Regions from separate parts of the Microbacterium sp. CGR1 genome, predicted to be linked through region 1. Evidence: predicted binding sites of a transcription regulator. Region 1 holds the regulator's gene; the other holds the start of a gene.

What was found. The regulator LexA, encoded in region 1, represses DNA repair genes until DNA is damaged. The targets are predictions, from matches to a motif close to TCGAACANNTGTTCGA.
Region 2: a site for LexA is predicted at 2,054-2,069, ahead of recA (recombinase RecA). Genes of this name have one in related genera too.

The regions. Positions count from the first base shown of each region.
Region 1 covers NZ_CP012299.1:1,383,093-1,386,502, reverse strand. The annotation lists gene AKG07_RS06650 (prolyl oligopeptidase family serine peptidase) at 1-1,185, opposite strand, end outside; gene lexA (transcriptional repressor LexA) at 1,241-1,927, opposite strand; gene AKG07_RS06640 (LysM peptidoglycan-binding domain-containing protein) at 2,210-2,572, shown strand; gene AKG07_RS06635 (histidinol-phosphate transaminase) at 2,664-3,410, shown strand, end outside.
Region 2 covers NZ_CP012299.1:566,703-570,112, reverse strand. The annotation lists gene AKG07_RS02620 (regulatory protein RecX) at 1-507, opposite strand, end outside; gene recA (recombinase RecA) at 814-1,857, opposite strand; gene AKG07_RS02610 (DUF3046 domain-containing protein) at 2,143-2,367, opposite strand; gene AKG07_RS02605 (helix-turn-helix domain-containing protein) at 2,391-2,699, opposite strand; gene AKG07_RS02600 (CinA family protein) at 2,841-3,323, opposite strand; gene pgsA (CDP-diacylglycerol--glycerol-3-phosphate 3-phosphatidyltransferase) at 3,320-3,410, opposite strand, start outside.

The DNA.
Region 1 (3,410 bases):
GATGTAGGGCGGGAGCTCGTCATCCGCGGCCGGAGCGTGGGCCGAGGGATTCGTCGGCGGGTACGCGAAGGCATGGACGGGCCCGTGCGAGCCGTCGACCAGGACCTCGGATGCGGGCGGCATCCACGCAGGATCGGTCGGCGCAGCTCCCGCGACGGCCTCGACGCGACCCGTGTCGACGTCGACGCACCAGACCCCGGGTTCTGTCGTCGAGCTGTTTCCGGAGAGCAGCACGCGGGAGCCCGCGACATCGTCGACACTCACGTGGCCGTCTGCGGGGAGGGGAATGCGGTGGGCGCTGCCGTCGGGGTCGATGACGACGACCCGGTCGCGACCGTTCGTGCGCACAGCCACGACGCGACCGTCGGCGAGCGGGCGGTACCAGCGATTGCCGAGCACCCAGAGGCCGTATCCCGTGTCGGCGTCGTCGTCGATGATCTGCTCCGCCGTGCCGACCGCCTGGGCTCCGCTGACACGCTGTCGGTGCAGAGCCCAGCGGCCCGAGGGATCGTCGGAGTACACGATCTCGTCGTCAGCCGTCCACTCGGGCTGCAGCGCGGCGCGAGTGGACAGCTCTGTGCGCGCGGTGCCGTCCGAGATCACCAACGACGCTCGCTGCCACGGCATCCGATCGCCGGACCACTCGACCCACGCTGCACGAGAACCGTCGGGAGACAGTGCCGGATGAGCGTAGAACGACTCGCCTTCGACGAGGGTCTTCAACAGCGCAGGCCGGTCGGATGCCGACCCGTCGGTCGGGATCTCGACGATGGCGCGTCGGTGAGGGGAGACCGACAGATCCTCCCGCACGGCGAACAGGCGGCCGCTCTGCAGACGCAGACCGCCGTGCGCCGGGCCCGGGGGTGTCAAAGGAACGGGGACACCGCCGCGGGGCATGCGGTGCACGCGCTGATCCTTGGCATCGACGAAGTACAGCGTGCCGTCGGCATCCGCGGTCCACGCCCCGCCGCCGTACTCGTGGACGCGAGACCGAGCACTCCATGGCGCGGGAAGGATCTCGGCACCCGTCGAACTTCGCACGGTCAGGCGACCGCCCTCGGCAGGGATCGACTCACCCCACCAGATCTCGTCAGCCACGAAGGCGCTGCCATCGATCCGCGGAGACGACGCGGCGATCCGGTCGGGGGTGAACGGAGAGGTCCAGGTACCGAACGGCGACGACATGGTTCGAGCCTATGGTGCGTCGACGCCCGCCGACACCGGCAGGGTGGGAGGGGAGTCAGACCGCGCGCAGCACGGCGACGATCTTGCCGAGGATGACGGACTCGTCGCCGAGGATCGGCTCGAATGCGGAGTTGCGAGGCAGCAGCCAGGTGTGGCCGTCGCGTCGACGGAGAACCTTCACCGTCGCCTCGCCGTCGAGCATGGCGGCGACGATCTCGCCGTTCTCGGCGCTGCTCTGCGACCGCACCACGACCCAGTCGCCGTCGCAGATCGCCGCATCGATCATCGATTCGCCGGACACCTTGAGCATGAACAGGTCGCCCTTGCCGACGAGCTGCCGGGGGAGCGGGAAGATCTCCTCGACCTGCTGGTCGGCGGTGATCGGGACACCTGCGGCGATGCGGCCGACGAGCGGCACGAGCGCCGCATCGCCCACGGGGGTCGCCACATCGGCGGGATTCTCTCCGCTGGTGCCGGGGAGGTCGATGAGCACTTCCATGGCACGGGTCTTGCCGGGGTCGCGTCGCAGATATCCGCTCAGCTCGAGCTGGCCGAGCTGGTGGGTCACGCTGGACAGCGACTTGAGGCCCACGGCGTCGCCGATCTCTCTCATGCTCGGCGGGTACCCGTGACGGCTGATCGACGCCTGGATGACCTCGAGGATCGCCATCTGCTTGGGACTCAGGCTCTTGCGGCGACGGGTGCGCGGGACGTCGGCGTCGGGGGCGGAGATGTCGCTCATGGTGCTCCTCAGGTGTGCGATTCCGGCGTCTCAGTTCGAATGTCGGAGGCCCGTGGTGGGGTGTTGACATCGAAACCGTATCCGAGAATCGCGCCGAAGTGGAAGATCTGTTCGAGCGTGTCGGCCGATTCCCGGACTTCTGTTTCGAAGAACGCTTGACAGATGTTCGAATTCGAAGATAACTTCGGAACGTAGGTTCGCATTCACGGCTCCCGGCCGAGGCGCGAATGCGAACGCTACGCCAACTTCACCGCCCACGCGGTAGATGCAGAGGAGCACGACATGAGCACCATCACCTTCAGCAGTGCAGCAGTCCTTCCGGCTCGTCCGGCGACGCGGCTCAAGCTGACGGCGCGCGGTCGACGTGTCGTTCTCGCTGTCGCGGCCGTGCCGCTCGCAGCCGGGATCGCATTCGCCGCACTCAGCGGCGGCAGTGCGATGGCCTCAGGCGAGCAGACTGCCACGGCATCGTTCGCGACGGTGACGGTGATGCCCGGCGACACGCTGTGGTCGATCGCTGAGAGCGTGGCCCCCGGCGCGGATCCGCGCGACGTGATCGGCGACATCACGCGTCTGAACCTGCTGCGCGGCGGCGAGCTGCAGATCGGCCAGGAGCTGGCGATTCCGGCGCAGTATTCGGAATGAACCCGTGAGGGCCGTTCGATCGAGCGGTGCGGCGCGGATGCGCGTTCACACTCCGTCACCACGGGCGTCTGTGTAGTGAAGGCGGCCTACCATGGGAAGGGTGACTGCATCACTCGCCGACCTCCCTCTTCGCGACGACCTCCGAGGGCTCACGCCCTATGGAGCGCCGCAAGCGCCTCTTCCGATCGCACTCAACGTCAACGAGAACACGCATCCGGTTCCCGACGCGGTCGCCAGTGACATCCTGGACGACATCGCGGTCGCGCTCCGCGATGTCAACCGCTACCCGGATCGCGAGTTCACCACGCTCCGGGAAGGGTTCGCGGAGTATCTCGGTCATGGTCTCGAACCGGCTCAGATCTGGGCGGGCAACGGGTCGAACGAAGTCCTTCAGCACATTCTGCAGGCGTTCGGAGGGCCGGGCCGCACGGCGTTCAGCTTCGCCCCGACCTACTCGATGTATCCGCTGATCTCGAAGGGCACCGGAGCGCGTTGGGTCGCCGGCACCAGGCAGCCCGATTACACGATCACCCCCGAAGAGGCGGCAGCGCAGGTGCGAGATGTCGATCCTGACGTCATCCTGCTGTGCTCGCCGAACAATCCGACAGGCACGCCGCTGGGCCTCGACGTCGTCGAAGCCGTGTACGAGGCGTCGAACGGAATCGTCGTCGTCGACGAGGCGTACCAGGAGTTCGCGCCGCACGACGCGGCATCGGCTCTGACCCTTCTCGAGGGACGACCGCGGCTCGCCGTCTCCCGCACGATGAGCAAGGCCTTCGCCTTCGCGGGTGCCCGCGTGGGGTACCTCGCCGCGGATCCTGCCTTCATCGACGCTCTG
Region 2 (3,410 bases), 820 kb from region 1:
CGCAGCCGTCATCGCGATGGAACCGTTGTACCCGCGACGTGATAGCTGACCGACAAGGCGTCTCAGAGCAGTATCCGGGTCGAGGCGGGACATCGATCGTGCTTTCGAGCGAGCGTACTCGAGTGCACGCTCCGCGTCGTCGTCGGGAACGTCGCCCAATGCCGCGTCGATCACATCGCGGGGAATCCCCCGCTGCGAGAGCGCTCGCGACAGAGCGACCCGTCCCTGTCCTTTTCGCTCGATTCCCGACATCACGAGCTGATCGGCGAGAACCGCGTCATCGAGGTAGCCGCGGCGACAGAAGTCGTCGATCACGTCGTCGATCGATCCGGAGTCGAGCCGGACGCCGTTCTCTTCGTAGCCCTTGAGCACCATCCGCGCCTCGGACAAAGAGAGCGATCGAGCCCTCAGCTTGCGCACGAGAAGCTCCTCGGCGTCGACACGCAGCTTCGACGGATCGACTCCGCTCTCATCTGCTGAGTCTTCGTGCGGCTGCAGTGCACGCAATCGGGGAGCAGACCGAGCCGCAGCGCCACGAGCTGGATGCCGTTCACTGGGCCCACGAGAGTCGACGAGTGGAGCTGGAGCCGAGTCGCCGGTGGATGCGACTCCTGCCGCCGTCGATTCCTCGAGGCCTGCGTCTTCCGCAGCGCGGGGGGTGCCTGCATCGGACCCGGCAGAGCTTCGATCGACCGGCTTCATCCGCGCGGAATCACGGCCGAACAGGGGGATGATGGGGGCGAGCTCCTGAGGCTCGCCCCCGCCATCACTCATGGTTCGCTCCGGTTGCGCCACGACCGCGAACCATCACGATCATGCCGGGCGGCGCTCGGCGAGCTCGTCAGCAGGCGCCTCGGTGGCTCCTCCGATGCCGAGCTTCTGCTTGATCTGGGTCTCGATCGCCAGCGCGATGTCGGGGTTCTTGAGCAGGAACGTTCGCGCGTTCTCCTTGCCCTGTCCCAGCTGGTCACCGTCGTAGGTGTACCAGGACCCGGACTTCTTGACGATGCCGTGCTCCACACCGAAGTCGATCAGGCTGCCCTCACGGGAGATGCCGACGCCGTAGAGGATGTCGAACTCAGCCTGCTTGAACGGCGGAGCCATCTTGTTCTTCACGACCTTGACCCTCGTACGGTTTCCGACTGCGTCGGTGCCGTCCTTCAGAGTCTCGATTCGGCGGATGTCCATTCGGACGGACGCGTAGAACTTCAGCGCCTTTCCACCCGCGGTGGTCTCCGGCGAGCCGAAGAAGACACCGATCTTCTCTCGCAGCTGGTTGATGAAGATCATCGTGGTGTTCGTCTGGTTGAGCCCACCGGTGAGCTTTCGCAGCGCCTGAGACATCAGACGAGCCTGCAGACCCACGTGGGAGTCACCCATCTCGCCCTCGATCTCGGCTCGAGGCACGAGCGCGGCCACGGAGTCGATGACGATCAGGTCGATCGCCCCGGAGCGGACGAGCATGTCCGCGATCTCGAGCGCCTGCTCACCCGTGTCGGGCTGCGAGACGAGAAGGGCGTCGATGTCGACACCGAGCTTCGCGGCGTAGTCAGGGTCGAGCGCGTGCTCGGCGTCGATGAAGGCAGCGATTCCGCCGGCGCGCTGAGCGTTGGCGATCGCGTGGAGGGTGAGCGTCGTCTTACCCGACGACTCAGGACCGTAGATCTCGACGATTCGTCCACGCGGCAGTCCTCCGACGCCGAGGGCGACATCGAGAGCGATGGAACCGGTCGGAATGACGGCGACAGGCGCACGCTCGTCGCTGCCCAGTCTCATGACCGAGCCCTTTCCGAACTGACGATCGATCTGGGCGAGGGCGGTCTCGAGGGACTTCTCGCGGTCAGCGGGTGATGGCATGACGTGCTCCTTATGCTCGCGTGGTGCCGCCTGTAGGCTGTCGCGGTCCTCCCGGCTGGGCGGAACTCTCCGACAAGGCGTATGGCTCTTCGGCTTGTTCTTCACCGTAGGAGGAGCCTCCGACATTGCGTCGTCAGCACCGCGAAACAGGGAGAGAAACGTCTCTGAACCACTTGTGCAGAAGACTACGCCCGTTTCGAACACATATTCGACGACACGCCGTCGCGGCGTGTCGCAAATCGAAACCGCCTCGAACGGGGCCCTCGCCGCGAACGCCTCAGAGGGTCATCGCTTGCGCGGCTCCAGACGACCTGCACCGTGTCGCCGCTCCAGGGGGACATCCGTCTCGGCGCACAGCGCCAGCCAGATCTCGCGCGGTGCGACGCCAGCGTCCAGCGCTTCGTCGGCAGTGCGCCCGGCGAGCTGAGTCAGAACGAGGTCGCTGATCAGAGATGACCCGCGACCGCCGAATTCCGCGTCGACTGCGCGGAGGAACTCACTACGTCGCATCAGAGGCTATGAGAGTCCGACGTTCAGTGGAGCGACAGCTCGGGCTCGACAGAAGCCACGAGGTCGTCCGGAACGACATCAGGGAAGACCTGAATGCCTTCGAGGACCGAGATCCGGTCGCCGACCTCGCGCATGATGATCGAGATGGGAACATCCAGAGCGTCAGCCACCGAGGCGAGAATCTCACTCGATGCTTCCTTCTGGCCCCGCTCGACCTCGCTGAGATAGCCCAGCGCCACAGAAGCCTTGCTTGCAACCTGCCGGAGCGTCCGCCCCTTCTGCAGGCGGAAGTCCCTCAGCACATCGCCGATTTCCTGTCGTACAAGAATCATCGGAACCTCCTCCCAGATCGCCTTCTCGAGGTCTCCCTCGAAGAGACCGCCAGTCTAGTCCTACCGACCTTCACAAAATCTACCTTCGCACGCTGTGCTTTCGGTGTGAGCACATAGGACATAACGGAGCGCACCCATCCCCTATTCCCGCAGAACCCGAGCGAGCATATCGATCGCCGCGTCGACCGCCTGCGCCCGCACCTCGGTACGATCACCGTCGAATCGAAACAACTCGGTCACCGACGAATCCGGCGTCACCACGGCCACATGCACCGTGCCGACCGGCTGACCGTCAGGTGAGTCCGGCCCCGCGATACCCGTGGTCGAGACGCCGACGTCGGCAGGGGCCCCGTCGACGTTCAACGCACCGCGCACCCCCGCCGCCATCTGAAGAGCGACGTCGGGGTGGACAGGACCGTGCGCGTCGAGCAGCGCGTCGTCGACGCCCAGCAGCGTGTGCTTCACCGGAGTGGCGTACGCGACGATCGCTCCGCGGAGGGAGGCCGACGCCCCCGGCACGGAGACGAACTCGGCAGCGAGAGCACCGCCCGTCAACGACTCCGCGACACCGAGCGTCCAGCCACGCTCGACCAGCGCGGCGAGCACGGCCGACGCAGATGTCACGAGGGCTGCCGCGCGCCTCGTACCTGCGCGACGATGTAGTCGATTCCGCTCGCCACGGTGAGGATCAGCACGAGCACCATCAGGATG